4 regions of the Kitasatospora sp. NPDC042419 genome follow, and region 4 is predicted to be linked to each of the others. Evidence: riboswitches for the same ligand, from Rfam matches in the RefSeq annotation. Region 4 holds a riboswitch; each other region holds the start of a gene.
The links. Region 4 has a riboswitch for cobalamin ahead of nicT (Nickel transporter NicT). Riboswitches for the same ligand answer to the same signal wherever they lie in the genome.

Region 1: it holds a riboswitch for cobalamin, as region 4 does, so the genes downstream of both, AC067J_RS13185 (ribonucleoside-diphosphate reductase subunit alpha) here and nicT (Nickel transporter NicT) in region 4, are expected to answer to the same signal.
Region 2: it holds a riboswitch for cobalamin, as region 4 does, so the genes downstream of both, metE (5-methyltetrahydropteroyltriglutamate--homocysteine S-methyltransferase) here and nicT (Nickel transporter NicT) in region 4, are expected to answer to the same signal.
Region 3: it holds a riboswitch for cobalamin, as region 4 does, so the genes downstream of both, AC067J_RS30075 (cobalamin biosynthesis protein) here and nicT (Nickel transporter NicT) in region 4, are expected to answer to the same signal.

The regions. Positions count from the first base shown of each region.
Region 1 covers NZ_JBWKAW010000005.1:232,802-240,412, reverse strand. Annotated here, with positions in the region: gene AC067J_RS13195 (glycoside hydrolase family 26 protein) at 107-1,576, opposite strand; gene AC067J_RS13190 (flagellar basal body-associated FliL family protein) at 1,742-2,773, opposite strand; cobalamin riboswitch at 3,202-3,343, shown strand; gene AC067J_RS13185 (ribonucleoside-diphosphate reductase subunit alpha) at 3,530-5,935, shown strand; gene AC067J_RS13180 (ribonucleotide-diphosphate reductase subunit beta) at 5,935-6,948, shown strand; gene AC067J_RS13175 (DUF397 domain-containing protein) at 7,008-7,205, opposite strand; partial or broken gene AC067J_RS13170 (DUF397 domain-containing protein) at 7,215-7,307, opposite strand; gene AC067J_RS13165 (helix-turn-helix domain-containing protein) at 7,319-7,611, opposite strand, start outside.
Region 2 covers NZ_JBWKAW010000017.1:113,888-121,498, forward strand. Annotated here, with positions in the region: gene AC067J_RS27675 (anthranilate synthase family protein) at 1-358, opposite strand, end outside; gene cobF (precorrin-6A synthase (deacetylating)) at 965-1,723, opposite strand; cobalamin riboswitch at 1,880-2,102, shown strand; gene metE (5-methyltetrahydropteroyltriglutamate--homocysteine S-methyltransferase) at 2,241-4,550, shown strand; gene AC067J_RS27690 (hypothetical protein) at 4,867-7,503, shown strand; gene AC067J_RS27695 (Gfo/Idh/MocA family protein) at 7,579-7,611, shown strand, end outside.
Region 3 covers NZ_JBWKAW010000020.1:75,439-83,049, reverse strand. Annotated here, with positions in the region: gene AC067J_RS30085 (putative cobaltochelatase) at 1-1,238, opposite strand, end outside; gene AC067J_RS30080 (cobyric acid synthase) at 1,248-2,927, opposite strand; gene AC067J_RS30075 (cobalamin biosynthesis protein) at 2,924-3,892, opposite strand; cobalamin riboswitch at 3,971-4,169, opposite strand; gene AC067J_RS30070 (alpha/beta hydrolase family protein) at 4,379-5,494, shown strand; gene AC067J_RS30065 (hypothetical protein) at 5,800-7,236, shown strand; gene AC067J_RS30060 (CDP-alcohol phosphatidyltransferase family protein) at 7,356-7,611, opposite strand, start outside.
Region 4 covers NZ_JBWKAW010000007.1:229,515-237,125, forward strand. Annotated here, with positions in the region: gene AC067J_RS17065 (AAA family ATPase) at 1-389, shown strand, start outside; gene AC067J_RS17070 (Fpg/Nei family DNA glycosylase) at 532-1,341, shown strand; gene AC067J_RS17075 (ArsR/SmtB family transcription factor) at 1,514-1,933, opposite strand; cobalamin riboswitch at 2,016-2,207, shown strand; gene nicT (Nickel transporter NicT) at 2,240-3,412, shown strand; gene AC067J_RS17085 (DNA/RNA helicase domain-containing protein) at 3,464-5,323, opposite strand; gene AC067J_RS17090 (DNA/RNA helicase domain-containing protein) at 5,550-7,611, shown strand, end outside.

The DNA of each region.
Region 1 (7,611 bases), on a different contig from region 4:
GCGTCCGGGGGCCTCCGACTTGTTACCGAACCCGGCGGCCGCCGCCCCGGCCCGGCGCCCGGCCGCGGCCCCGGAGCGCGGCTCCGGCCGGCGCCCGCCGCCGGCGTCACCGCACGTGCAGGCCGCCCCAGTCCACGTTCGCCCCGAACGCGGCCGAACCTCCGGTGAGCGCGAGGGCGTTGTCGTAGGTGGCCTTGACGTCGGCGTTGGAGTTGCGCGGCTGGTCCGGGGTCAGGTTGTCCGCCGTCAGCGACTGGCCCCAGACCGTCCAGATCGTCCACGGGGTCCGGCGCAGGGTGTCCGGCTGGCGGGCGTTGACCGGGACGGCGAAGGACTCGGCCAGGATCCGCGGCTTGCCGTACCCGGCCAGGCCGTCGTAGTAGCGCTTGGTCCACACCTCTCCGGTGCCGATCGGGCGCGCCGGGCTGCCGCTGTAGTCGTCCACCCCGACCACGTCCACGAACTGCGCGCCCGGGTAGTAGTCCCACGGGTCGACGCCGGGGGCGCCGTCCCAGGACACCGGGGTCCAGGCGAACAGCAGGTTGTGCAGGCCCCTGGTCTCCACCAGGTAGTGGTAGGTGATCCGCCAGAGCGCCTGGTAGTCGGCCGGCTTCCGGCCGGACCACCAGAAGCCGCGGGCGCAGTCGGCGGCGTTCATCTCGTGGTACGGGCGCAGCAGCACCGGCACGTCGTGCGCGGCGAGGTACTCCAGGTGGTCGGCGAGGAAGGACAGGTCGGTCAGCAGCGCCCGGTACTCGGGGGTGTCGCCGGTGCTGTCCACGACCCGGCCGAACCAGCCCGGGTCCCGGGCCGCGGGCGAGGACGAGCAGAGCACCCGGTCGAAGGACTTCACGTCCGAGCCCGGGTAGGGCTGGTGGAAGGACATCCCGACCAGGCCGGCCGGGGCGCCGCCGTTGTCGGGCAGCTCGGTGGTGGTGCCGTCGCAGTTGCGCTGGACGCCGGACGCGCCGTACGTGCCGTCCGCGGCGCGCGGGTGGCCGGACCATACGGCGGCCATCAGGTCCACCGCGTCGTCCGCGTACTGCCAGCCGACCGCGCAGGCCGGCCAGCGGCCCTCGGAGTAGGAGCGCGGGTTGCCGACGCCCCAGCCGCTCAGGCCGTAGCCGGGGCCGAGGTCGGTCTCGACGAAGCCGGGCAGCTTGCCGGTGATGTCGGCGGCCTTCTTGTAGTAGTAGCCGACCGGCTTGGTGCCGCGGTAGTCGCCGTACTCGGGGTTGTAGCGCTCGTTGTGCCCCTCGATGTGCTGGCCGATCACCGTGCCGCCGGATCCGCCGGACCGGGCCGCGCCCTCCAGGTCGGCGAGCAGCTGCTGGACGGCCCGGGCGTTCGGCGAGGCCTTCGGGTCCCGGGCCAGCAGGCCGCGGCCGACCTCCGGGGGCAGGGCGCGGCCCGCCCCGTTGAGGGTGAGCACGCTGCGCTCGGTCGGACCCGCGGGGCCGGGCGGCGGGGCGGAGCGGTCGTCCCGGCCGCCGAGGACCAGCACGCCGGTGGCGAGCACCGCGGCGGACGCGGCCAGCACGACCGGTTTGCCGCGCAGCGGGCGGGGCAGGGCCACGGGGCGCTCCTCCGGATGCCTGGGCCGGCCGGCCGCCCGGCAGCGGCGACCGGGCCGCCACGACCGGACACGCGTGCGACTGACAGCCCGCGAGCCTGCCACACTCCCCCGCGTCCCGGCGAACGGGCGCGCGGGGGACAGCCGGCCGGGCCGGCGGCGGGCGGGTCAGCCCGCCGGGACCGCCGGCGGGGCGGCGGGCGCCTTGGCCCGCTGCAGCAGCTGGTTCTTCACGTGCTCGCCGAAGCCGGCGGCGGCCGCGGTGGCGGCGGCGTCCGCGGTGTTGCCGCCCTTGGCGGAACCCTCGACGGTGAAGTAGGCGTAGCGGCCCAGGGTCGCCTTGCTGTTGGTGCAGCCCGGGGTGGCGCAGAAGACCGGCGCGCCCGGGGCGGCGGCGCCCTTGAGGTGGCCGACGTAGCTCTTCATCGCGGTCTCGGCCTGGATCTTGTGGTCGAAGACCGCGACGCCGACCGTCACCGCGCTGTCGCCGGCGACGTAGGTGGCCCGGAGCACCTGGCGGCAGCCCTGGTCACCGAGCACCCGGCCGAGCCCGCCGACCGTGGAGTTGCCGTCCCAGCAGGGCGAGTCGAGCGAGACCACGGTCCGGTTCCAGGTGACGCCGTTGACGCTCACGGTGAGCGCCGAGAACAGCGCCGCCGCGTCCTGCGGGGCAGGGTCGGTGGCGGCGTCCCAGAGCGGCTTCGACGGGTCCTCGGGGGTGGCGCTCGCGGTCGGAGTGGGCGTCGGGGTGGCGGTGGCCGTGGGGGACGGCTTGGCGGAGCCCGTCAGCGTCGGCGCCGGCTGCTGGGTGGCCCCGGTCGCGGTCGCGGTGGGCCCGGCGATCGGCTTCCCGTCCTCGTCCTTGCCCAGGAGGAGCAGGCCGCCGGCGACGGCGCCGCCGACCAGCAGGACGGCGACGGCCGCGCCGATGATCTTCAGTCGGGTCTTGCGCCGGCCGTCGGCCGCGTTGCGCTCGGCGAGGGCGGCCCAGTCCGGCTCGGTCGACTGCGGCTGCGGCGGGTGCTGCCAGTGGTGCGAGGGCACCGGCATCGGCTGCTGCTGGACGGGCTGGGGCTGGACGGGCTGGGGCTGCACCGGCTGGGGCTGCACCGGCTGGGGCTGCACCGGAGGCTGCGGCGCGGGCGGCTGCACCGGCGGCGGCACCTGGACCGACTGCGGCGGCTGCGGCAGCACGGGCACCGGCGGAACCACCGGCCGGACCGGCTGCGGCGCCGGCGGCCCGTACGAGGGCGGCGGCGGCCCGAACCCGCCCGGGGCCGGCGGCACGGCCTGGCCGCCGACGGGCGGCTGCCCCGGCGGCACCGGTCCGGGTCCACCCGGCTGCTGGTTCTGTACGCCCCCCGACCCGGCGGGAGGGGCCGGCTGTTCCCCCTGCGAAGCGGGCTGTCCAGACCACTCCCCGGGCACGCCCGTTCCGTCGCTCATGAGCCGAGATCGTAGGGCATGCCCCTGACCGGCGGCCGCCCCGGTAACCATTCCGTTTCCTAATCCGGACACGCCCGAGGGCCTCCGGAACCTCGGCCCGCGCCCCTTCCGGCCTCCCGCCCCGGTACCAGCCGTCATCGGGCCAACACGCCGCGCTGCACAACATGTGGTGTCGCATCGAGAGAGCACCACTAGATGTATGCTCGACCCTGCTGTCGACGCAGGGGAACCCGGTGCAAGTCCGGGACTGCCCCGCAGCGGTGAGCGGCCGTTCCCCAACGGGGGCCCGCGAGTCCGAGTACCTGCCGACGGTGTGCGAGCGCCTCCCCGCAGAGGCCCCAGCACGAGCACCACCTTCCGGGCCTCGCGGGCGGGCCGGGGACGACACGCCGCGCGACGCCACGGGCGTACCGCGCCGTCCTCCCCTGCCCCGAACGGCCCGGTACCCCGATCCACCGCCGCCGATCGCCGCCAGGAGAGAGCGCCTTGACCACCGCTGCCTCAGTCACCCTGCCCGCCCAGGGTTCCAGCTCCGCCCCCACCGACCCGACGGTCTCCGACCCGGGCGGCGCGCTCCTCCGACTGCTGACCGATCGCAGCGCCGACCTCCCCCAGGTGGACCCCGGCCACGTCGCCGCCGCCGCCCTGCGCGGCCGCCACGCCGGCTCGGACTTCGCCGAGCTGCGCGGGCTGGCCGTGGACGCCGCCGCGTCGATGATCGCCGAGGACCCGCAGTACTCGAAGCTGGCGGCCCGGCTGCTCGCTCTGGAGATCGTCGACGAGGCGGCGAGCCAGGGCGTGGTCTCCTTCGCCACCTCGATCACGGTCGGCCACGCCGAGGGCCTGATCGGCGACACCACCGCGGCCTTCGTCGCCAAGCACACCGACGCCCTGAACGCCCTGATCGACCCGGCCGGCGACGACCGCTTCGAGTACTTCGGCCTGCGCACCGTGCAGTCCCGCTACCTGCTGCGCCACCCGATCACCCGCAAGGTCGTCGAGACCCCGCAGCACTTCCTGCTCCGCGTCGCCTGTGGCCTGGCGGTCGGCGACAACGAGCAGTCGGTGCGCGAGGTGGCCGAGCTGTACCGCCTGATGAGCCGGCTGGAGTACCTGACCTCCTCGCCGACCCTCTTCAACTCCGGCACCCGGCACCCGCAGATGTCCAGCTGCTACCTGCTGGACTCCCCGCTGGACAACCTGGACTCGATCTACTCGCGGTACGCGCAGATCGCCCGGCTCTCCAAGCACGCCGGCGGCATCGGCCTCTCCTACTCGCGGATCCGCTCGCGCGGCTCGCTGATCCGGGGCACCAACGGCAAGTCGAACGGCATCGTCCCGTTCCTGCGCACCCTGGACTCCTCGGTCGCCGCCGTCAACCAGGGCGGCCGCCGCAAGGGCGCGGCCTGCGTCTACCTGGAGACCTGGCACGCGGACATCGAGGAGTTCCTGGAGCTGCGCGACAACACCGGTGAGGAGGCGCGCCGCACCCACAACCTGAACCTGGCGCACTGGATCCCGGACGAGTTCATGCGCCGGGTCAACGCCAACGCCGACTGGTCGCTGTTCTCCCCGGCCGACGTCCCCGAGCTGGTCGACCTGTGGGGCGCCGACTTCGACGAGGCCTACCTGAAGGCCGAGCTGGCCGGCAAGGCCGTCCGCACCATCCCCGCGCAGACCCTGTACGCCCGGATGATGCGCACCCTGGCGCAGACCGGCAACGGCTGGATGACCTTCAAGGACGCCTCCAACCGCGCCGCCAACCAGACCGCGCTGCCCGGCCGCACCGTCCACTCCTCCAACCTCTGCACCGAGATCCTGGAGGTCACGGACGACTCCGAGACCGCCGTCTGCAACCTCGGCTCGGTCAACCTCGGCGCCCACGTCGCCGCCGGCGCCACCGCCGCGGACCTGCTGAACGCGATGGACTGGGAGCGGCTGGACGCCACCGTCCGCACCGCCGTCACCTTCCTCGACCGCGTGGTGGACATCAACTTCTACCCGACCCCCGAGGCCGGCGCCTCCAACTCCCGCTGGCGCCCGGTCGGCCTCGGCGTGATGGGCCTGCAGGACGTCTTCTTCCAGCTGCGCCTGGACTTCGACTCCGCCGAGGCCAAGCAGCTCTCCACGCTGATCGCCGAGCGCATCATGCTCACCGCGTACGAGCGCTCCGCCGACCTGGCCGAGCAGCTCGGCCGCCACGAGGCGTACGCCGAGACCCGCGCCGCCCGCGGCGAGCTGCACATCGACCACTTCCCGAGCGCCGCGCCCGAGTGGGCCGCCCGCTGGGAGGCGCTGCGCTCCCGCATCGCCACCACCGGCCTGCGCAACTCGCTGCTGCTGGCGATCGCCCCGACCGCGACGATCGCCTCGATCGCCGGCGTGTACGAGTGCATCGAGCCGCAGGTCTCCAACCTCTTCAAGCGCGAGACCCTCTCCGGCGAGTTCCTCCAGGTCAACCCGTACCTGGTGCGCGAGCTCAAGGAGCTGGGCGTCTGGGACCAGCAGACCCGCGACGCGCTGCGCGACGCCAACGGCTCGGTCCAGGAGCTCGGCTGGCTGCCCGCCGAGGTCCGCTCGCTGTACCGCACCGCCTGGGAGCTGCCGCAGCGCGCGCTGATCGACCTGGCCGCGGCCCGCATGCCGTACATCGACCAGAGCCAGTCGCTGAACCTGTTCATGGCCGCGCCGACCATCGGCAAGCTCAGCTCGATGTACGCGTACGCCTGGAAGGTCGGTCTGAAGACCACCTACTACCTGCGTTCGCGCCCGGCGACCCGGATCGCGCAGGCCGCCTCGGGCACCGCCCGCGCCGCCGCCCCGGTGCCGGTGAACGCCCCGACCCTCACCCCGGAGGAAGAGGCCGCGCTGGCCTGCTCCCTGGAGAACCCCGAGTCCTGCGAGGCCTGCCAGTAATGTCCGACGACCAGAAGATGCTGCTCGACCCCGGCTTCGAGCTGACGCTGCGCCCGATGCGCTACCCGTCGTTCTACGACCGGTACCGGGACGCGATCAAGAACACCTGGACCGTCGAGGAGGTGGACCTCCACTCGGACGTCGCCGACCTGGCGAAGCTGAGCGAGGGCGAGCGCCACATGATCGGCCGCCTGGTCGCGTTCTTCGCGACCGGTGACTCGATCGTCGCCAACAACGTGGTGCTGAGCCTCTACAAGCACATCAACTCCCCGGAGGCGCGGCTCTACCTGAGCCGGCAGCTGTTCGAGGAGGCCGTGCACGTCCAGTTCTACCTGACGCTGCTCGACACCTACCTTCCGGACCCGGAGGACCGCAACGCGGCCTTCGCCGCGGTGGAGAACATCCCCTCCATCCACCAGAAGGCCCAGTTCTGCTTCAAGTACATGAACGCGGTCGACCACATCGACTCGCTGCAGACGAAGGAGGACAGGCGGGCGTTCCTGCTCAACCTGATCTGCTTCGCCGCGTGCGTCGAGGGCCTGTTCTTCTACGGCGCCTTCGCCTACGTGTACTGGTTCCGCAGCCGCGGCCTGCTGCACGGCCTGGCCACCGGCACCAACTGGGTGTTCCGCGACGAGTCCATGCACATGGACTTCGCGTTCTCGGTGGTGGACACCGTGCGCGAGGAGGAGCCCGACCTCTTCGACGAGGAGATGGCGAAGCAGGTGACGGAGATGCTGGAGGAGGCCGTCGAGGCCGAGCTCCAGTTCGCCCAGGACCTGTGCGGTGACGGCCTGCCCGGCATGAACACCGCCTCGATGCGCGAGTACCTCCAGGCCGTGGCCGACCAGCGGCTCGCCCGCCTCGGCATGCCGATCCGGTACGGCTCGACCAACCCGTTCGGGTTCATGGAGCTGCAGAACGTCCAGGAGCTGACCAACTTCTTCGAGCGGCGCGTATCGGCCTACCAGGTCGCCGTCGAGGGCTCGGTCGCCTTCGACGACGACTTCTAGGAGCAGGACGAACGGAGGTGCCCCGCACGGCTGTGGCCGTGCGGGGCACCTCCGTCTGTTCAGGCGCCCGGGAACTCCCCGCCCTTGACCCCGGCGAGGAACGAGGACCAGGCATCCGCCGCGAACAGCAGCGCCGGCCCGTCCGGGTCCTTCGAGTCGCGGACTGCCATTCCACCCAGCACCAACTGGCCGGTCTCCACGCACTCGTTCGCCTGAGCGCTGTAGCTGCTCTTGTGCCAACCAGCTCCGGCGATCACGGCGGGAACGACCTCCGCTACCTCAACGCAGTCGCTCTGAGCACCCGAGTAAGACGACTTGTGCCACCCGAGTCCAGCTGCGGAGGCAGACAACAGGAACATACTCGCCATTTCTAGACCTTGTCCTTTGCGCGCTCAATGAGTGCGACCGATTCGGTGCGCGGCAGCGATTCCGCCAAGGCACGGCGGAACAGGTTGGTGTACTTGAACACTTCCTCCGGCTCCTCGATGTAGAGCGTGCTGAGGAGACTGTCGACGTAGACCACGTCCGTCTCCGTCGCTTCGGGAAAGCTCAGGATCGCGACAGGCCCGAAGAGTGCGGCATGAACATCAGATTCCTCCGGTAGGACCTGGATGTTGATGTTCGGCTGATCGGCACTCGCCACCAGGAAGTCAAGCTGTTCCC
Region 2 (7,611 bases), on a different contig from region 4:
TGAGGGCGACCGGCGTGGCGGGCAGCAGGCGGAGCACTTCGGCGACCGGGGCGAGGGCCTGCCCGGTGACGGTGAGCGCGGTCGACGTGGCCGGGGCGGTGGCGGCGGGGTCTTCGCCGGGGGCCGGGTGGCCGGGGCCACCGGGCTGCGGCCGGGGGAGGAGGGCGAGGACGTGGTGGCGGCCGGGGGCGTCGGCGTCTGGTACGGGCAGGTCGGCGATCCGCACCGGGCGGCTCACCGTGCCGGTCAGGACGTCGAGGATGCCGGGGCCGGTGGTGCCCGGGCGGTGCACCAGGGCGAACGGCGGCGGCGCGGAGCCGGTGATGAGGCGCAGCAGTTGCCGGGCGGTCCGGGTCATCGCCGCGCGCTTCCGGCGGCTGCGGTCGGTGGCGCGGTCGGTGACCCGGCCGGTCGGCCGGTGCGCGGCCGGGCGGTGCGCGGCGCGGTCGGCGGCGTGCTCCGGACCGGTGCGGTGTACGGGGATGTCTGCGGGATCGTCAAGGTAGCGGTCCCTCCGGGAGGGTGACGGCGGTGGTGGCGGCTGCCGCCCACACCCGGCCGTGCCGGACCCTGCCGCCCGGGAGCGGGGCCGGTCCGAGCTGTGCCGTCACCGCGGGCGGGGCCGCCACGACAGGTGGTGCCGTCACGGGGGACGGAGCCGCTGCGGTGGGGGCCGGGACCGTCCGGGCCGGCACGGCGGGGGTGGGTCTGGTCCGGACGGGGCTGGACAGGCAGGCCGGCGCGACATGGTCGATGGGCCATCCGCAGCTCCCGTTGGACGCTGTATATGAAGTGAGGCTAACCTCACCTACTCGCGGTCGACAAACGTCAAGCATTTCCTGTGCGACCCGCTCCCGGGCCCGCTCACGCACCCGAACGCGGGGACCCGGACGCGGACGCGCGCACGGATCCGCACACGAGAATGCCGCCCCCCGCCGGTGCGGGGGCGGCGTTCGAGCGGGCGTCAGCCCTCCGAGCGGCGGAGCAGGTAGGTGTCCATGATCCAGCCCTTGCGCGCGCGGGCCTCCTCGCGCAGCTCGCGGATCCACGGGGCGGTGTCCGCGAGCGGACCGGCGGCGAGGATCTCGTCGGGCGTGCCGAGGTAGGCGCCGTAGAAGACCTCCAGCCCCTCGGGGTCGATCCCGGTGAAGGCGGCGCGCCCGTCGAGCATCACCACCACGTCGTCCACGCCCTCGGGGAAGCCCTCGGCGAGGCGGCGGCCCGTGGTGATCTGCACCGGACGCCCGACCCGGGTCAGTGTGGTGCGGTGCCGGGCGGCGAGCGCCGAGACGCTGCTGATCCCGGGGATCACCTCGTACTCGAACGCCGCGCTCCCGCGCGCCAGCACCTCGTCGATCACGGCGATGACGCTGTCGTAGAGGCTCGGGTCGCCCCAGACCAGGAACGCGCCGGTCTCGTCCGGGCCGAGGTGCTCGGCGACCAGTCGCTCGACCAGGTCGGCCCGGCGGCTGCGCCAGTCCTCCACGGCCGCCGCGTACGCCGGGGTGGTGCGGTCCCGCTCCGCGTCCGACACCTCCACCACGCGATGGCCCGGCCGGCTGTGCTCGGCGAGGATCTGCCGGCGCAGCCGGATCATGTCCTGGCGTTCCTCGTTCTTGTCGAGGATGAAGAAGACGTCGCTGCGGGCGATGGCCTTGGCCGCCTGCAGGGTCAGGTGGTCGGGGTCGCCCGCGCCGATGCCGATGACGAAGATGTGCTGCATGACAGCGATTGTGCCGTCCGCCCGCCGTCCGCCTGCCCGCTGTACGCCCGCCCGCCCGCTGTCCGTCCGCCGTTCGGCCGCGCCGCCTGCCCGCGCCGCCTGCCCACGCCGCCATCCGCCATCCGGACAATCGCCGACACGGCCGCTCGGGTGGGCCTAGGCTGGGCCCGCAGTCGGTTCGCCCTGTCGGCCAGGCAGGCGCGTCGCAAGAGGGAACCCGGTGGGAATCCGGGACTGCCCCGCAGCGGTGAGTGGGAACGACCGCCGTCACATGCACTGGGCCCCGCCGGGGCCCGGGAAGCGACGGCCAGTAGGTGTCCGCCCTTCAAGGGCGGGCGAGCCCGCGAGTCCGAAGACCTGCCACTGCCCGCGTGCACCCCGTACGCGGTGATCTCGGTGACCTCGAGGGCGGGTCGGCGGAGCGGGCGGGCACATCCCGGTGCCACGCCCCTGCTGCCGTACCTTCGCGTCCGCGTGCTCTCCCGGGATCGCAGCGCGACTCGCGAAGGAGAGTTCCGTGTCAACGAGTTCCACCGCTCCGCAGGCCACCGTGTACGGCTACCCGAGGCAGGGGCCGAACCGGGAGCTGAAGAAGGCCGTCGAGGGCTACTGGGCCGGCCGAGTCGACGCCGAGACCCTGCGGACCACCGCCGCCGGCCTGCGCCGCGACAACTGGCGGCAGCTGGCCGAGGCCGGAGTCGACGAAGTCCCCACCGGTGACTTCTCGTTCTACGACCACGTGCTGGACGCCACGGTCGCCGTCGGCGCGATCCCGGCGCGCCACCGCGCCGCCGTCGACGCCGACCCGCTGGACGGCTACTTCGCCATGGCGCGCGGCACCCAGGACGTCGCGCCGCTGGAGATGACCAAGTGGTTCGACACCAACTACCACTACCTCGTCCCCGAGTTGGGGCCCGACACGGTCTTCTCCGCCGACTCCACGAAGGCGGTCTCCGAGCTGCTCGAGGCCCTCGCCCTCGGCCACCGCGCCCGCCCGGTGCTGGTCGGCCCGCTCACCTACCTGCTGCTCGCCAAGCCCGCGCCCGGCGTGGCCGCCGGCTTCGAGCCGATCACCCTGCTCGACCGGCTGCTGCCCGTCTACGCCGAACTCCTCACCGACCTGCGCGCGGCCGGCGCCGAGTGGGTCCAGCTGGACGAGCCCGCGCTCGTCCAGGACCGAACCCCCGCCGAACTCAACGCCGCCGCCCGGGTCTACCGCGAACTCGGCGCGCTCACCGACCGGCCGAGCATCCTGGTCGCGACCTACTTCGACCGGGCCGGCGAGGCCCTGAAGGTCCTCGCCAAGGCCCCCGTCGAGGGCGTCGGCCTGGACTTCACCGGCCCCGGCGCCGCCAACCTGGCCGACCTCGCGGCCGTCGGCGGCCTGCCCGGCAAGCGCCTGGTCGCCGGCGTGGTCGACGGCCGCAACATCTGGATCAACGACCTGGAGAAGTCACTGACCACCCTCGCCACCCTGCTCGGCCTGGCCGACCGGGTGGACGTCGCACCGTCCGGCTCCCTGCTGCACGTCCCGCTCGACGCCGGCCGCGAACGCGACCTCGACCCGCAGGTGGCGCGCTGGCTCGCCTTCGCCCGCCAGAAGACCGCCGAGATCACCACCCTCGCCCGGGGCCTGCGCGAGGGCGTCCACGCGATCGCCGCCGAACTCGCCGCCAACCGGGCCGACCTGGCGTCCCGCGCCGCCTCCGCACTCACCCGCGACCCCGCCGTCCGCGCCCGGGTCGCCGCCACCACCTTCGAGGACGCCCGCCGCGCCCAGGCCTACCCCGAGCGCGCCGAGGCCCAGCGCGCCCGCCTCGGCCTGCCGCTGCTCCCCACCACCACCATCGGCTCCTTCCCGCAGACCACCGAACTGCGCACCGCCCGCGCCGACCTGCGCGCCGGCCGCCTCGACGAGGCCGGCTACCGGGAGCGGATGGAGGCGGAGGTCCGCGAGGTCGTCGCCTACCAGGAGAAGGCCGGCCTGGACGTCCTGGTGCACGGCGAACCCGAACGCAACGACATGGTCCAGTACTTCGCCGAGCAGCTCACCGGCTACCTGGCCACGCAGCAGGGCTGGGTGCAGTCCTACGGCACCCGCTACGTCCGGCCGCCGGTGCTGGCCGGCGACATCTCCCGCCCGCACCCGATGACCGTCGAATGGTTCCGCTACGCCCAGGAACTGACGGAGCGTCCGGTCAAGGGCATGCTCACCGGCCCGGTCACCATGCTCGCCTGGTCCTTCGTCCGCGACGACCAGCCCCTCGCCGACACCGCCCGGCAGGTCGCCCTCGCCCTGCGCGACGAGGTCACCGACCTGGAGGCCGCCGGCGCCGCCGTCGTCCAGGTCGACGAACCCGCGCTGCGCGAGACCCTGCCGCTGCGGGCCGCCGACCGGCCGGCCTACCTGGACTGGGCGACCGAGGCGTTCCGGCTCAGCACCTCCGGGGTCCGCGCCGACACCCAGGTCCACACCCACATGTGCTACGCCGAGTTCGGCGAGATCATGGCCGCGATCGACGAGCTCGACGCCGACGTGATCTCCCTGGAGGCGGCCCGCTCGCACATGCAGGTCGCCCACGAGCTGGCCGGGGTGGGATACCCGCGCGAGGTCGGCCCCGGCGTCTACGACATCCACTCGCCCCGGGTGCCGAGCGCCGAGGAGGCCGCGGACCTGCTCCGCAGGGGGCTGGCGGCGATCCCCGCCGAGCGGCTCTGGGTCAACCCCGACTGCGGCCTGAAGACCAGGGGGTGGCCGGAGACCCGGGCCTCCCTGGAGAACCTGGTCGCCGCCGCCCGCGCGGTCCGCGGGGAGCTGGCCGGCTGACCCCGTCGCGCCGGGGGCCCGCCGGTCGGCCGGCCTCCGGCGCCACCCGCTGCGGCCCACCGCCACCTGCGGCCCGCTGTCATCCGCTTCCGCCCGCCGTCGGCCCGCGTCCGACGGCGGGCGGCGGCATGACCGGGCGCGTCGGCGCGGCGACCTCCCCGCCACCCTCACCCCCGCCCTCCACTGACCCGCTCCGACCGACTCCTCGTGGTCATCTTGTGGTGCGGAGAAGATTGCTGACAGGATCTCAGCCGGGTATTGCTCCGTAGCGGAACCCCGGCGGGGCACCCCGGAACGGCACGCACGAGGAGGCCGGATGGCACGTGTGAACCTGCGGGCTGCATTCATGAGCGGCCTCTCGTCGACAGTGACGGCGCAACAGGTCTTCACCAACCGGGTCGACGAGGTGGCCGCCTTCGGCCGGTCGGTGGACGCGTTCCACCGGGCACTGGACGAGGCCGAGGTCTCGCCGGTCGTGGACCGCGCACAGGGCCGCCGCAACGTCCTGACGTTCTACGGGGTGGGCGGCATAGGCAAGACGACGCTCTCCCACGAGCTGGAACGACGCCTCCTCACCGACGCGCGGGCCGAGGGCCGCGACGACGTCACGACGGTGCGGATCGACCTCTCCGAGGAGGGCGCCTGCGACACCGAGAGCCTGCTGCTGCGCCTCCGCGCCGGCCTGGGGCAGCTGGGGAGCCGCTGGCCGGCCTTCGACCTGGCGCTGGCCTCCTACTGGGCGCGTGCCCATCCCGGAGAGACGCTGCAGGAGTTCCTGGACGCCTCCCCGGCGCTGCGCCGCGCCTCGCGGAGCATCGGGCTGGGCGACCAGATCGCGGAGAGCGTGAGGCAGGTCGACCCCGCGGGCCTTGGCGGCCTGGCGGGGCTCGCCCACCGGGCGGCGCTGGCCACCTACCGTGCCGTCCGGGACCGCGTGCGGGAAGGGCGGCTGCTCTCGGACTGCGAGCTGTTCGCCGAACTGGTCGAGGCGGACGCCGACTACGAGACGCTCTCGTACTTCCCCTACCTCCTGGCCTGGGACCTCGAAAGGCTTCCGGGCCGCGGCCGCGCAGGCAAGCGGCCGACGGTGTGCGTCTTCCTCGACACCTTCGAGGTGGTCAACGGCCGGGCCGACCGGGCGGTGGAACGGCTCCTCCAGCGCTGCGTCTACCTGATGCCGAACGTGCTGTTCGTGATCACCGGCCGCAACCGCATCGACTGGGCCGACTCGGGCGCGGGGGCCGAGATCGACTTCACCGGACCGCAGTGCTGGCCCAACCTCCACTTCAGCAACGACACGGCCGAACCGCGCCAGCACCTCGTCGGGTACCTCTCGGACTCCGACGCCGACAGCTACCTCAGCGAGGCGCTCACCCGGGACGGGGAGCCCGCCATGTCGGCGGAGGTCCGGGAGCGCATCATCTCGGGCGGCCAGGGCCTTCCGCTCTACCTGGACCTCTCGGTGTCGCACTTCGCCGCGCTGCTGGCGCGTGGCGGACAGCCCTCGGTGGCGGACTTCGGCGGCTCGTTCACCGCGGTCGCCACCCGGTCGATCAGGGACCTCCCCCGTGACGAACGCGACCTGGTCCGTACGGCGGCCCTCACCGACCGGGTCGACGCCGCACTGCTGCGAGCCGGCCAGCCGGGCGTTCCCGACGGCAGCGTGGCCCGGTTCCTCCGCAGGCCGTTCCTCACCCACGACGACGCCTACGCGCTGCCGTACGCCCTGCACGCGGCGCTGCGCCACGCCATCGGCGAGGCCGACCGGTCCCTTCCGGACGGCTGGTCCGACCGTGACCGGAGCGAGGTCGCCGGCCGGCTGCTGACGTGGCTGGGCCGGGGCGTGGGCCCTTCGGCCGGGCGTGCCGCGACCGCGCAGGCCCTGGAGTCCGGCCTCAGGCTCTCGGCCGCGCACGGCGTCTTCGACGACTGGATGGCCCAGGCCACCCAGCGCCTGGTCGAGGCCGGCCAGTGGTCGGAGCTCGGAGCCGGCCTCGCCGCCGGTCCGGCCGACGGCCCCGGGTACCGGGCGGTCCGCGCCGCGATACGGGGTGTCCAGCTGCGCCGTACGGGACGTGTCGAGGAGGCGATCGACCTGCTCGGCAGTGCCGGGGAAGGGCTGCCGCACGACAGCCGCACGGCGCAGCTGGTGCGCATCCACCTCGCGCACGCCCTGCGCAACCACGGCGACTACTCGGCGGCGGCGGAGATCTACCAGGACCTGCTGGAGGGTGAGTTCGACGCGGCCGCCCGCTACTGGCTCTGCGACCACCACTACCTCAACGGGCGCTTCGCGACGGCCCTCTCGGCCCTGCGCGAGCAGCGCAGCCGGGGCCCGGAGGACGAGGGGGAGCGGCTCCGGCTGCTCGGCCACATCTGGCGGGTCAACGCGCGGTTCGACGAGGCGACCACCGCCTACACCGAGGCGATCGACCTGGCCCGGAGCGAGGGACTGGCCGCCGCCGAGGCGAAGGCCCAGGCCAACCTGGCACAGACGGCCTGCTGGTCCGGGGACGTGGCCGCGGTGTCGGCCGCGGCGGCCCGGGCCAGGGACCTGCTGGACCTGGTGCCCAACCCGGTCGAGCTGGTCAAGATCCGGTCCGCCGAAGCGGTGGTCCTGGCGCTGGGCGGCGATGCCCGCGCCGCTGCGGAGGCCGTCGGCGACACGCGGCGACTGGCGGACGGGATCACCTACCGCGGCGGCCACAACCTCGCGGACGTGGCCGAGATCCTGCTCGGAGTGCTGGCCGGGGACCACGACGCCGCCCGGCGGACGCGGTCCGAGCTCGACCGCCGCACCCGGGCCTCCGGCGGGAACACCTACTGGGTGCCCATCGCGACCAGCTGGATCGACGGTGCCGGGCGGGCCGCCGAGCACGTGCCGCAGGTGGACTGGGTCGACGGTCCGGCCGGGTCGCTGGGACGCTGGGCCGAGCTGGTGACCCACCGGTGACACGTCGGGGCGGCCGGACCACCGGCCCGGCCGCCCCGACCGGCAGCCGAACCGCAAGAGGAGAGCAGCACCGCAATGACTGACCTGGTACGCGTCGGCCTGGTCGGG
Region 3 (7,611 bases), on a different contig from region 4:
TCCTCGGCGGCCGGGCTCTCGGCTCCGGCGGGCGGGCCCTCCGGGCCGGCCGGCTCGGGAGCCCCGCCACCGCCGCCGTCGGGGCCTCCGCCGTCGGGGCCGTCGCCCTCGGGGCCGTCCGGGCCGTCCTCCTGGTCCGGGTCCTCGTCCGGCTCCTGCGCCCGGCCCTCCTCCGGGGCCTGCTCCTCGCGGGCCTGCTCCGCCAGGGCCTCTTCCTCCTCCTGGCGGGCCTGCTCCTCCAGCGTGCGGTCCAGCAGGTCCTCGTCCAGCCCGGGCGCGTCGAAGGGGTTGCGCCGGCGGCGGTGCGGCAGTGCCAGCTGGGCGGCCTTGCGGACGTCCTCCTCCAGCACCCCGGTGCGGCCCGCCCAGGCGGCCAGCGCGACGGCGGTGCGCGCCATCACGATGTCCGCGCGCAGCCCGTCCACCTCGAAGGCGGCGCAGACGGCGGTGATCCGGCGCAGCGCCGCGTCGTCCAGCTCCACCTTCGGCAGCAGCTCCCGGGCGGCGGTGATGCGCTGCGCGAGCGCCCGCTCGTCCGCGGCGAACCGGTCGGCGAAGCCCGCCGGGTCGGCGTCGTAGGCGAGCCGGCGGCGGACCACCTCGGCCCGCTCCACCGGCTCCCGGGTGGCGGCGATCTCGACGGTCAGGCCGAACCGGTCGAGCAGCTGCGGGCGCAGCTCGCCCTCCTCCGGGTTCATCGTGCCGACCAGCAGGAACCGCGCCGCGTGCCGCACCGAGACGCCCTCGCGCTCGACGTACGAGCGGCCCATCGCGGCGGCGTCCAGCAGCAGGTCCACCACGTGGTCCTGGAGCAGGTTCACCTCGTCGATGTAGAGCACGCCGCGGTGCGCCTGCGCCAGCAGCCCGGGCTCGTACGCCTTGACGCCCTCCGCGAGCGCCCGCTCCAGGTCCAGCGAGCCGACGATCCGGTCCTCGGAGACGCCGACCGGCAGCTCGACCAGCCGGGCCGGGCGCTCGGACGCGCCGGCGCCGGCGTGCGCGCCGTCCGGGCACTGCGGGTCGGGCGACTCCGGGTCGCAGGCGAAGCGGCAGCCGTCGACGGCGGCGATGGACGGCAGCAGGCCGGCCAGCGCGCGCACCATGGTCGACTTGGCGGTGCCCTTCTCCCCGCGCACCAGCACCCCGCCGACCGCCGGGGAGACCGCGTTGAGCAGCAGCCCGAGCCGCAGGTCGGCCATGCCGACGATCGCGGTGAACGGGTATCGGGCGTCACTCATGGTTCTCACTCACGATTCTCCCTTGGGGGCCTGTCCGGTCGGTCTTGGCGGATCAGCGCGCGGCGTTGGGCGCCCGGCTGGGCGTGCGGCCGGATCGTCCTCGTACTGGACGTACTTGGGTGATCCGGGCGTGCGTCCAGGCGGGATGCCCGGCGTCGCGCGCCCGTCAAGATCGGCCGGACAGGCCCCAGGGGCCCCGGGCGGCAGGAACGGCAGCGATCCGGCCGCCGGCACCCCGCCCTCGATCAGCTTCCACAGCGCGTCGGTGTCCGCGTGCTCCTCGATCAGTTCTCCCAGCCGGTCCAGCCGGGCCTCGCGCGCCTCGGCGAACGAGACGTCCGGCGCGGGGACGAACGCCCGGCCCGCCAGCGCGGCGACGTCGCGCAGCAGTTCGCGCCGGAAGCCGTCGTTCTCCAGCGCGCCGTGCCAGGTCGTCCCCCAGACCGGGCCCACCCGGCAGCCGTCCAGGAACGGCTCCCCGCCCTCGACGGCGACCACGCCGTGGTGGATCTCGTAGCCCTCGACGCGCTGCCCGTAGGCCTCGCCGACCGGTCGGCCGAGCACCTTCTCCACGCCGAACCGGACGTGCGTCGGCAGCAGGCCGAGCCCCTCCACGGCCCCGGCCTTCGACTCGACCTCGTCCACGATCGTCCGCGCCAGCATCTGGTAGCCGCCGCAGACGCCGAGGACCGGCCGCCCGGCGGCGGCCCGCGCCTTCAGCGCCGGCTCCAGGCCGCGCTCGCGCAGCCAGGCCAGGTCGGCGACGGTGGCCCGGGTGCCGGGCAGGACGACGAGGTCGGCGTCGGCCAGCTCCTCGGGCCGGGTGGCCCAGCGGACCAGCACCCCGGGCTCCTGGGACAGCGCGTCCAGGTCGGTGAAGTTGGACAGCCGGGGGAAGCGCAGCACGGCGACCCGCAGCACGTCCGCGCCGAGCGGGCCGCGCCCGGCCGTGCGGTCGACCACGGTGGACAGGTCCAGCGAGTCCTCGGCGTCCAGCCAGAGGTCCGGCAGCATCGGCAGGGTGCCGAGCACCGGGCGGCCGGTCAGCTCGCGCAGCATCTCCAGCCCGGGCGCCAGCAGCCGGGCGTCACCGCGGAACTTGTTGACGAACCAGCCGGCCACGTGCCGTTGGTCCTCGGCCGAGAGCAGCGCCAGCGTCCCGTACATCGCGGCGAACACGCCGCCCCGGTCGATGTCCCCGACCACGACGACCGGCAGCCCGGCGGCGGTGGCCAGGCCCATGTTGGCGATGTCCCGGTCCCGCAGGTTGATCTCGGCGGGCGAGCCGGCGCCCTCGCAGACCACCACGTCGTACCGGCGGCGCAGGTCCGCCAGGCACTCCAGGGCCCGTTCCAGCAGCAGCGGCTTGCGCTCGCGGTAGTCCAGCGCGCCGACCTCGGCGACCGGCCGGCCGAGCAGCACCACCTGGCTGCGGCCGTCCGCCCCGGGCTTGAGCAGCACCGGGTTCATGGCCGCCTCGGGCTCCACCCGGGCCGCCTGCGCCTGCATCGCCTGCGCGCGGCCGATCTCGGCGCCGTCCGCCGTCACGAAGGAGTTCAGCGACATGTTCTGCGCCTTGAACGGCGCGACGCTCACGCCCTGACGGGCCAGCCAGCGGCAGATGCCCGCGGTGACCACGCTCTTCCCGGCGTCCGAGGTCGTCCCGGCGACCAGCAGTGCGTTGCTCATGCCCTACCCCTCCTCCTGCCCGTGGCCGCCCGGAGCAGCAGGTGCCCGGCGACCGTCGTACCCAGCGCCAGCGCGCCCACCCGCCGGGAGAGCACGCAGGCCCGCTCGATGTCGTCCACCCCGACCGGCCGCAGCCCCTCGCCGAGCACCGGCCGGTGCTCGGTGCGCTCGCCGTACCGCAGCGTCCCGCCCAGCCGGACGCCGACCGCGCCGGCGAAGGCCGACTCGGCCTGGCCCGCGTTCGGGCTGGGGTGCGCGGAGCCGTCCCGCCGCCAGACCCGCCAGGCGGTGCGCGGCTCGGGCGCGGCGGCCACCGTCAGCAGCGCGGTCAGCCGGGCGCCCGGCCAGCCCGCCACGTCGTCCAGCCGGGCCGAGGCCCAGCCGAACCGGGCGTACCGGGGCGAGCGGTGGCCGACCATCGCGTCCAGGGTGTTGACGGCGCGGAACGCGAGCAGACCCGGCGTGCCCGCCAGCCCGCCCCAGACCAGCGCGTTGACCACGGCGTCGGCGGTGTTCTCGGCGACCGACTCGACCACCGCGCGGGCCAGCTGCTGCTCGTCCAGCCCGCTCGGGTCGCGCCCGCACAGGTGCGGCAGCCGTTCCCGGGCCGCCGTCAGGTCGCCCGCCGCGAGCGAGCGGCCGACGGTCCTGGCCTCCCGGGTGAGCGAGGTGCCGCCGAGTACCGTCCAGGTCGCGGCGGCGGCCAGCGCGGCCCGGCCGAGCGGACGGCGGCCGAGCAGCCGGTCGGCGGCCAGCGCGCCCGCCGCGACGGTGCCCACGCAGAGCGCCGTGTACGCGGTGCCGGCGGCGCGGTCGTCGCGCCAGATCAGCCGCTCCAGCCGGTTCGCGGCGGAGCCGAAGACGGCCACGGGGTGGCCGCGGCGCGGATCGCCGAACCGGGCGTCGGCGAGGTACCCGGCGGCGGCGCCCGCGGCGAACGCGGCGGCGCGGGTCAGCGGGCGCACGGCAGGGGGCGGTGGCGGGTCGTCGAGGCCGGGGCAGCCTGCATCGCGTGCGTGTCCTCACTCAGGGTCCGCGCCCTGGATCGACGTACCGGCGGCGAGAGTCTCCTGGCTTCCGGGTCGGACGCACCTCCGGGCCTTCCAGCGGCTTCTGACGGCTCGCCGTGACCTTCGTTCGGACGTGCTCCCCGGTGACAGTGGCGGGACCGCGCCGGACTCGCACCGGCTTCCTCTGCTTGCCTCCGTATTGGCTGAAGGATCCCATCACGCCCCCGAAGGGGGAGTCAACCGAGGTCACGGAGCGTTTGGTCACACCGCCGGGCTCCGCTCCGGCGCCCGCTCCCGGCGGCTCCGGAGCGTCCCGCCCCGGTGTGACCTTGCTCCCGAAGTGACCCGGACGGCCGTGTCCTACTGGCCACCGGCCGTCCCCGCTAGTGGACTGGGGCCAGAACACCGTCCGGCACCGGGACTTAACTGCGGGGAGCGAGTATGCGTTGGGGAATCGCGGCCACCGTGGCCGCAGCCGCCGTCGGTACCGGGGCGGCCGTGCTGGTGATCGGCCGGCGGGCGTCCGAGCGGATGGTCCACCCGGCCGCCGCCGTCCGGACGAGGTCGGGCCCGGTGCAGGTGCTGGCCCTCGGCGCCGGGCGGGTCACCTTCACCCCCGGGCCGGCGGCCGAACGCCCCGGCCGCTGGGCCGTCGAGTGGGGCGACGACGGGCACGCGGTGGTCGGCGAGGTCCTGCACCGCGACGACAAGGGCGTCACCCGCCGGCTGCTCCGCGCCGACCGGGGCACCCTGGCGCCCGGCACCGAGGTCCGCTTCACCCCGCGGGTGCACGTCGGCGACCCGACCACCGCACTCGGCCTGCCGTTCACCGACACCGCCGTCGAGGGCGAGCTGGGCACGCTGCCCGCCTGGCGGCTGGACGGCAAGCGGGGCACCTGGGTGATCCTGGTGCACGGCCCCGGCACCGACCGGCAGCAGGGCCTCGCGGTGCTCCCGCTGCTGCAGCGCCTCGGCCTGCCGGTGCTGGTCGTCAGCTACCGCGGCGACGCGGGCACCCCGGCCTCCCCGGACGGCCTGGGCCACTTCGGCGAGACGGAGTGGCGGGACGTCGAGGCGGCGATCCGGCGCGCCCTGGACAGCGGCGCGGGCCAGGTCGTCCTGTACGGCTGGTCGCTCGGCGCCACGACGGCCCTGCAGACCGCCGCCCGGTCCGGCTGGGCGTCCTCGATCAGCAGCCTGGTCCTGGACTCGCCCGTGCTGGACTGGCCGGCCGGCGCGCGGCGCGGCGCGGCACGGGCCGGCTACCGGGGCGCGGCCGCCGAACTGGGCGCGCTCGCCGCCGAGGGGCGGACCGGCGTGGATCTGGCCGACTTCGCCCGCCTCGCCGAGGGCACCGACCTGCGCGTCCCCACCCTGGTGCTGCACGGCCCGGACGACCCGGTGGCCCCGTTCCGCGCGGCCGAGCGCCTCGCCGGGCACCGCCCGGACGTGGTCAACCTCCAGGCCTTCCCCGGCGGTGACCACGCGGCTCTCTGGAACACCGACCCGGACCGCTACGAGGAGACCCTCCGCCGCTGGCTCACCCCTTTCCTCTGAGCCGACCCCGCCCGGGCCGCGGCGTCCCGCCGGTCGCCGCGGCCGGTCCCCTTCCCCTTTCCTCCCCGTTTCCCCTCCCTCCCCTCCCCGCCGCTCACCTGGCATGGACCCGCCACTAAGATCAAGCCAGTCGGTTTGGCCTCTGTTGCCCGATCTTGTGGAGGCCCCGCGCCCGCCGCCCGGCCCGCGTGTGCAACCGGATGTGACAGATGGCCGGTACAAGGGGAAGACTGCTCGACGTGACGTCTCGGAACCCGCGCGACCGTGATGCCCCGCTCCCGCCGACGATCGGTACCGGTGCGACGGTGACCCGTCTCCCGGGAACCGCCCACCGCCCCGCCGGCGCCAGGCCGGGCACCCCGGGCGTACCCCGCCGACGAGGCCCCGCACCCGCACCCGGCCGCGGCCGGGTCCCCGTTCCGGAGGGCTTCCCCGCCCCCGCCGAACTCGCCCCGCTGGCCCGCCGCATGTTGGTCGACGCCGTCCGGATCGCCCGCTGGGCCGGTGATCTCGACGAGGTCGACAAGCGCGGCGAGCTGCTTCCCGACGACGCCCGCGCCGCCGGCCTCGCCCTCGCCATGACGGTGGGCGCCGCCGCCAAGGCGTGGGGCCAGGCCCTGCTGGTCGGCCTGGTCGAGGCCCGCGACGGCGGTGCCGTGCCGGGCTGGCGCCTGCACGCCTGGGAGCACGACGACGAGGCGGTGGTCCGCGGCTGGTCGGCACTGTTCGACGCCTGGACCCTGCTCGCCCCGGTGCCGCCCGCCGCCCTGCGCGGCGTCTTCGCCCTGCTCGCCGGGCAGGCCGTCGACCAGGCCCCGCAACTGCTCTCCTTCCTGCACCTGGTGGACGGCCCGGTCGCCGACGTGGAGCTGCTGGAGCTGCTCCGGCGCGGCCTGGACGAGCGCCGGGTCGGCGGCGGCGAGGGCACCTTCGGCCTCTCGCCCGTCCCGCACGCGGCCTCGGCGATCTCGGCGGTCCGCGGCACCTGCCGCGAGCCCCAGATCGACACCCCGGCCTCGCCCGCCGACGTGGCCGCCGTCCTCGACTGGATGCTGGACGGACTGGCCGCCGTCGGCGCCCTGGTCCGCCGCGACAACGCCGCCGAGCTGTCGCCGCTCGGGCACTGGGCGGTGCGGGCCAAGCTGGAGGAGATCTGCACCGTCGCGCAGACCGCCGCCGGCCACATCGAGCAGAGCGCGCCGGAGCTGCTGGGCGCCTGCGCCGACTACTCGCCGGGCCCGGCCCGCGCCGAGTACCGGGCCTGGGTGGCCGCCCGCCCGGCCGACCGCGCGGTGGCCGAACTGCTGGAGGCCGCGCAGGGGGAGGACGCGCTGCTGCGCGGTCTGGCCTTCGAGGCGCTGCGGGTGGCGGGATCCACCGCCGAGCAGGCCGTCCGGGCCGCCGTCGACGAGCCGGTGCTGCGCCCCTACGCGCTGCTCTGGCTGGCCGAGCGCTCGGACGAGGGGGTCTCCCCGGCCGACGTGCTGGGCGCGGAGGACGCCGCCTGGCTCTGGGTGGACACCGCCGCCGCCGTCCTGGACCACGGGGAGACGGAGCTGCTGGTCGGCCACGTCGAGGGGGCCTCGGCCGGCGACCCGGTGCGGCTGTTCGCCCGCGCCCGGCAGTCCGGACACCCCCGGGCGGCCTCGGTGCTGACCGCCGTGTCCGGCGTCCACCCGGACCCGGGCGTGGCCCGGGCGGCCCGCCGCTCGGCCTTCAGCGTCCACCGCGGCGGCGCCTGAACGGCTCCCGCGACTCCCGCGCGGCACGGCAACGGCACGCCGCCACGGCATGCGGAAGGGCCCGGATCCCCCAGGGGGTCCGGGCCCTTCGCCGTGTGCCGTGCCGCTCCGCGGGGCGGTCAGCCGATCCGGGACTCCGCGCGGCGTGCCCGCACGTCCCCGACCTTCTGGCCCACCTTGCGGCGGATGACCAGCAGCGGGGCCATCGCGGCCAGCGCGATCTGGCCGTAGGCGCCGATGTGCAGCAGGTAGTCGCCGCCCTTCAGACCGGTCGCCCAGGCCGCCAGGCAGCCGATCGAGAGCACGATCCAGCAGAGCGTCGCGGTGGCGAGCAGCCCCTGCGGCTTCGGGTACTCGATCCGGCTCATCATCAGG
Region 4 (7,611 bases):
CCTCCGAGGCGCAGTACCGGCTGGCCCGCCGGACCTGCGGGTTCGCCTGCCGCAACTACCTCGCCAACGGCATCTCGTGCATCATCGACGACGCCGTCTTCCCGGACCGCCCGGCGATCGGCCTCGGCGGCTGGAAGCGGCACATCGGGCCGGGCATGATCCCGGTGGTGCTGCTGCCCAGCCTGGACTCCGTGCTCAGCCGCAACGCCCGGCGCAGCGGCAACCGGCGGCTCGGTGACGAGGAGGTGGCCCGGATCCACGGGCGGATGGCCGGCTGGTACAACTCCGGGCTGCCGATCATCGACAACTCCCACCTGGACGTCGCGGCGACCGCCGCCGAGCTGGACCGGGTGATCCTGGCCCGGCTGCTGGGCATCCCGGTGCGCTGAGCAGGCCTTCCGTCCGGGCCGTCCGTCCGGGCCTTCCGCCGCTCACGGGCCCTTCGTCCGGCCCTTCCGGCCGGCCGGGCCTGTCAGTGCCGGCTGCGATGATGGACGGGTCCTGATCGAACCACCGGGGGGAGCCGCGCCCGTGCCGGAAGGCCACATCATCCACCGTCTCGCCGCCGAGAACCACCGGGCCTTCGGCGGTCGTCCGGTCCGCGCCAGCAGCCCGCAGGGCCGGTTCGCCGACAGTGCCGCGCTGATCGACGGGCAGGAGCTGGTCGCGGCGGAGGCCACCGGGAAGCACCTGTTCCTCGGCTTCGCGGACGACGCGTGGGTGCACGTCCACCTCGGCCTCTACGGCGGCTTCAGCTTCGGCACCGGGCCGGCCCCCGCCCCGGTCGGCCTGGTCCGGCTGCGGCTGGAGAACGACGACCACTTCGCCGACCTGCGCGGTCCCAACACCTGCGCGCTGATCACCGGCGAGGAGAAGGCGGCCGTCGCAGCCCGGCTGGGGCCGGACCCGCTGCGGGCCGACGCCGACCCGCAGCTCGCCTGGCGGCGGATATCCGGCAGCCGGACGACGGTGGCGGCGCTGCTGATGGACCAGAAGGTGTTGGCGGGGGTCGGCAACGTCTACCGGGCCGAGGTGCTGTTCCGGCACGGCATCGACCCGCACCGGGCCGGCCGCGACCTGCGCCGCGCCGAGTGGGACGCGATCTGGGCGGACCTGGTCGCGCTGATGCGCGAGGGTGTCGGGGCGGGCCGGATCGACACCGTCCGGCCGGAGCACACCCCGGAGGCGATGGGCCGGCCGCCGCGCGTGGACGACCACGGCGGGGAGGTCTACGTCTACCGGCGGGCGGCGATGCCCTGCCTGGTCTGCGGCACCGACGTCCGGACCGAGGAGCACGCCTCGCGCAACCTCTTCTGGTGCCCGTCCTGCCAGCGGGCGTAGAGGTTCCGCAGTCGCGCGGGCCGGGGTGGCCGGTGAAGCGCGGTCGGTGAAGCGCGGCCGGTGAGGGGCGGCAACGCCTGTGCCGGGCTGCGGGGGTGACGGCGGGTCGGGCGCCGGTCGCCGTGCCGCGACGGCCTCCGCGGCCGCCGTGGTCGCCGAGCGCCGCGGCCGGTCAGCCGGTCGCGGCGGTGGGTCCGGGGTGGTCCTCGTCGGTCGGGTGGCCGGGGAGCTCGACGTGCTCGCCACCGGCGCACTCGTCGAGGAGGGGGCGCATGGCCTCGTCCACAAGCCGGTAGCGCACCACACGTCCGTCCTTCTCCCCGGCCACCACGCCCGCCGTGCGCAGCAGTCTCAGCGCCTGGGAGACGGCCGGGTCGCGCATGCCGGTGGCGACCGCGAGATCGGTGACGGCGAGCGGGCCGGCCCGGTGCAGGGCGAGCAGCAGGGAGAGCCGCCCGGGGTCGGCGAGCAGCGAGAACCGCTCGGCCCAGGTCCGGACCCGGTGGGCGTCGCCGATGGCCGCGATCGCCTCGCAGACCCGGTGCCCGTCGATGGTGCGGTGGCCCGCGCGGTCGGCCGGTACGAGATGCATGCCCGCATTCTTGCAGCCGGCGGCCTGTGATCCTGGACACCTGCGCAGGTGCGCAGCCTTGCAAGGGTGTTCGGGAGCCCCCTACGGTGTTCCCCGCCGTGGTGCTCGGGAAGACCGGTGGCGGACCCTCAGGGGTCCCAGTCCGGAGCGGCCCTCGCCACTGTGATCGGGGGAGTCGTCGGTACCCACGACGCCACTGGACGCCTCGCGCGTCCGGGAAGGCGGGTACCGGAAGCCCGTAAGCCAGGAGACCGGCCACGGCATCTCACGAAGTCATTCCACGAGGTGCTGGAGCGTGATCCGCAGATGACCCTGCCCGAAACCGCCGCCGATCCGGCGGCGCCGAGCGTCCTGCCGACCTTCCGCTGGAGGCGGGAGGACAGCCTCCGCACGGCCGGTCTGATGGGTGTGATCCTGGCCATGCACGTGGTGGCCTTCGGCACCCTGATATTCCTGGTCGCGCCGGAGGAGTACGAGGTCGGGACCCAGGTGTTCGGGGTGGGCCTGGGCATCACGGCCTACACCCTCGGCATGCGGCACGCCTTCGACGCCGACCACATCGCGGTGATCGACAACACCACGCGCAAGCTGATGGCGGACGGCAAGCGGCCGGTCTCGGTGGGCTTCTGGTTCGCCCTCGGGCACTCCTCGATGGTCGTGCTGATGGCGGCCCTGGTGGCGGGCGGCGCCCAGCTGGCCGGCACGCTGATGGACGACGAGTCCACCACCCACCAGTGGCTGGGCATGGTCGGGACCTCGGCCTCCGGCGTCTTCCTCTACCTGATCGGCGCGCTCAACCTGGCCGCGCTGTTCGGCATCCTCAAGGTGTTCCGCTCGATGCGGGCCGGGCGGTACGACGAGGCCGAGCTGGAGGAGCACCTGAGCTCGCGGGGCTTCCTGGCCCGGGTGCTCAACCGGGCGACCCGCTCGATCACCCGGCCGGGCCAGATGTTCCCGGTCGGGATGGTGCTGGGCCTGGGCTTCGACACCGCGACCGAGGTGTCCCTGATGGTGATGGCCGGCTCGGGTGCCGCCTCCGGCCTGCCCTGGTACGCGATCATCTGCCTGCCGCTGCTGTTCGCGGCCGGGATGAGCCTGTTCGACACGCTGGACGGCACCTTCATGAACTTCGCCTACCAGTGGGCGTTCTCCAACCCGGTGCGGAAGGTGTACTACAACCTGACCATCACCGGGCTGTCGATCGCGGTGGCGTTCATCATCGGGACCATCGAGCTGGTCGGGGTGCTGCACGAGAAGCTCGACCTCACCGACCCGGTGAGCGGCTGGATCGCGGAGATCTCGCTGGACAACGTCGGCTACGCGATCGTCGGGCTGTTCGTGGTGGTCTGGGCGGCGGCCATCGCGTACTGGCGGCTGGCGGGCGTCGAGAAGAAGTGGAGCCCGCAGCCGGTCCGGCCGGCTCCGGCCACCGGCCCCGCCCCGCAGCCGGTCCCCGGCGCGGCCGCGGACACCGAGTAGCCACGCCCCCGCACGGCGCCCACCGGCCCCCACGGGCCGGGCGGGCGCCCCTCAGCGCCCCACCAGTTCGCGCAGCTTCTCGCGGGTCTCCCGGTCGGTGGACGTGATCACCGTGCCGATCATGCCGCGGGTGAGGAGGACCTTGTAGGTGTTCCGTATCAGCCGGTCGACCTCGTCGTCGGGCGTCGACTTCTTGAAGACCGGGTCCTTGGACGCGGCCCGGTCGGTCACCCAGCGGTCGTGCCGCCACACCAGGTCGGGGCCGATGATCACACCGTTCCAGTCGTACTCGAAGCCCTGTGCGGTGTACACGCACCCGACCTGTCCGAAACCGCCCGGGTCGGTGGCCCAGAGCGGCCAGGCGGGTGCGCCGCCGGCGGACGTCTCGCTCTTGACGTTCCAGGGCCGGGTCCAGTCACCGATCACCACGTCGTGAGACAGGGGGGCACCGGGACGTGGCGCGTCCGACCACTTCCAGCAGTACCCGGCGGTCATCCGGGCCCCGAAGCCGTCGTCGTGGCGCCGCTGGAGCAGGACCTCCAGCTCCAGCGGTGACTCCACCACCCGGAGGTCCATGCGGTCGTCGGGCTCCCATGAGGCCGGTCCGCCCCCCTCGAGCCCCAGGAGCCGGGCGACCCAGCGGACGTACGCCTCGCTGCCTCCGCAGCGGAACTGGTCGTCCAGGCCGACCAGTCGGCAGGAGAGACCCCTGGCCTCGGCTGCGGCGCGGATCGTGTCGACGGTGCCCATCTCACCGGGACGTACCACCTGGTGCTCGTCGAGAAGGAACACCGGGACGCGGGCGACGTCGATCAACTCGTCCACCTGGGCCGCGTCCGAGCGGTCGGCGGCACGGGTGAAACGGTTCGCAGACGTCTTCCGGAGCCGGTGGGCTTCGTCGCAGACCACCACGTCGAGGCTGTTCCGGTCGGCCTTCATGAAGCTGTTGAAGTACTTGAAGAGGTTCTTGACCTCGGTCTTCCGCGTTCCGGCGACCTGGCGCATGGTCGTGGTGAAGGACTTGGAACCGGTGGCGTGTATCGCCCGGTGGCCCTGCCGGTAGAGCTCGCCGAGGAGCGAGAGCGCGATGACACTCTTGCCGCTTCCGGGACCGCCCGTGATCACCACGACCTCCTTGTGATCCGACCGCTGTGCCCGCCGGACCGCCCGCATGACCAGCTCGAACGCCTCCCGCTGCTCGTCCAGGAGGACGAACTGCTCGCGGTCGCGCACCTCGGCGGCCGCGACCGCCATCAGCTGCCGGGAGGGCTGGGTCCTTCCGGTGAGCAGGGCGTCCGCGGGCGAGGCTCCCGACACCGGGGCGAGCAGCGACCGGAGGTGCTCGATCAGCCGCCCCCGCCGCTCGCCGGTGAAGAGGCTGCCGTGCCGGTCCTGCTCGATCTCGTGCAGTCCGGCGACGCCGAACTCGGTGGCGTTGTGGAGGTAGGCGACGCCCGCGATCCAGTCCTCCCGCCCCTCCAGCGCACCGTTGAAGTCACAGAGGTACCGGACGTAGCCGCGGACCTGCTCGACGGGGTGGAGGACCGGTTCGGGATAGGAGTCGACGCGGCAGAGCAGGGGGGCGCCGTCCTCAGGAGCGGCGTTCGACCACTGCTTGAGTTCGACGACGACATAGGACGGATCACCGGACACCGGGTGCAGTCCGGCGAGCACCACGTCGGCGCGCTTGCTGCTGAGCGGCAGCGCGTACTCGACCAGCATCTCCACGTCCTTCAGCCCAGCGTCGACCAGCGCTCCGGCTAGGACGGGAAGACTGCGTTCCCACGACCGGACCTCGGCCTTGCCCGCCCGGTGTCCGTAGCCGAAGGCGAACTGCTCGGTCAGCCGGGGAATCAGCGTGCCGGCGCGGTGCTCGGCGGAAAGCGCTTCGGCGGTGGCACGGAACAGCAACATTCCCCCAGAAGGACACGGTGGTACGCGGCCGGCCGGAGCGCGAGGCCCGGACGGTCTCGTGGCAGTGATCGACCACCCTAGCGGGATGGTCCGACAGATCCGGCCAGACGGAATTCCACGGGCCGGACGAAGGTTCGACGCCGTAGCATGTCGCCGTCCGCCGGAGGGCCCAACCCTCTTGAGCGGAATCCCTTTCCCGTCCCGGCCCGTTGTGCTCCCGGTGGTGCCTGTGCTGCTTCTCCAACTGTCCGCGGTCGATCTGCTGCGCCTGAACGAGCGGGGACTGCTGATCAGTCACCTCTCGCAGCGGCACCGCCTCTTCAACCGCACGCCGGTCGGTGTGAACGAACAGGAGGCGTGGCGGGCCAGTCTGGTGGCCCTCGCCTCGGACCTGGTCGACTGCGCTCTCGGCGGCGTCCGGATGTTCGTGGAGTACCAGCCGCCGCAGGCGGACCCGGACGGTCCGGCGCACCCGCCGATCGACGTGCTGCTGGTGGGCCGCTACCCCGACTCGGACCGGGACTCCGTCCTGGTCGTCGAACTCAAGCAGTGGCGTGCGGCGGCCAGGAGCCGGACCGACCCCGCCAAGGTCGACGTCCCCGGGATGGGGGCGAAGAAGCACCCCGCCCAGCAGGTCCGCTCGTCCTACGAAGCTCTGCTGGCGCCGCTCGGCCTCCTGCACGATCTGACGCTCCAGGTCGCTGGCTTCTCCTACCTGCACAACGCCCGTGACCCCGCGGTGCGCGACCTGCTCGACGCGGAGCACGCCACCGGTGGTGCGGGGCTGTACTTCACCGCCGACAGCCGCCACGAGCTTCGGCGGCTGCTCCTCCAGTCCTTCGCCCAGGGTGACAACTCGGCGGTGGCGGAGCGGATCCTCCGACGCATCGGGATCCGCAACACGCCGCTCCTGGAAGCCATGGTGCGGTCCCGCGGGGAGGACACGGTCTTCAGCCTGCGCGGGGTGCAGCGCACGGTCGCCGACCAGGTCCGCCGGGAGCTCGAGCGGCTGCACCGGGACCGTCCGACGGAGAAGGCCGTCTTCGTCGTCACCGGAGGCGCCGGCACGGGGAAGAGCGCGATCGGGCTGGAACTCCACAACCACCTGTCCAACGAGCGCTACCGGGTGCTCTACGCCACCGGAGCGCGGGCGTTCGACGCGAATCTGCGCGAGCACCTGGGGATGTCGTTGAACCGCTTCCGGCGGGAGTTCAAGTTCTTCCGCGACTTCGTCGAGCCGCCGGAACCCCGGCTCGACGTCCTGATCTGCGACGAGGCCCACCGCCTGCGGGAGCGGTCGACGTTCGAGGGCTTCCCCGGCGCGTCGAGGCGACCGGCCGGGACCCGGCCGCAGGTCGAGGAACTCATCGAGGCCGCGCACATCACGGTGTTCCTGCTCGACGAGGCCCAGAGCCTCAGGAACGACGAGGTGGGGACCTGCCGGCTGATCATCGAGGCCGCGACGCGGATGGGGGCCGTCGTCCGGACCTATGACCTGCAGGACTACTACCGCTGCGGTGGCAGTGCGCTGTACCGCCAGTGGGTCTGGGACCTGCTCGGCATCGACGGCGGACACCCCCGTCCGTGGGTTCCCGACGGGTTGATGCACATCGAGCTGGCCGAGACCCCCACGGCCCTGGAGGAGACCCTCCGCAAGGAGGTGGAGGCCGGGGCGAGCGGTCGGATGGTTGCCGGCTTCTGCTGGAAGTGGAGCGACCCGCGGGAGGACGGCAGCCTGGTCACCGATGTCCGCATCGGGGACTGGCACCTGCCGTGGAACGCGAAGCGGGACCCGACCGGCCGGGTGAAGGAGTACGCGGACAACGCGCCTCCGGCGGAGCTCTGGGCCACCCGGCAGGAGGGACTGGACCAAGTCGGCTGCGTGTACTCCGCCCAGGGGCTGGAGTGGGACTGGTGCGCGGTCATCATGGGGGAGGACCTCGTCCGGCGCGGCGACCGCTGGGTGGCGCAGAAGGGCGCGTTCAAGGAGCGGGCCGACGGGCAGGGCTACTACGCGGTGCGGCCGGGTTCCGCGGATCCGCGGATCGCCGCCGAGGGCGGCATCGGCTTCGCCCAGCGTGTCCGCCACGCCTACCACGTGCTGCTCACCCGTGCCAGCAAGGCGACGGTGCTCTTGTCCAGTGACCCGGAGACCCAGGAGTTCCTGCGTACCGTGGTCCCGAAGGTGGAACTGCACGGTCTCCGTCCCGGCGGGCCCGGGCAGCCGGAACCGGCGCAGCAGCAACGGATCCGCCGGTCACGCGGGGCCAGGGCGGCCGCTCGGG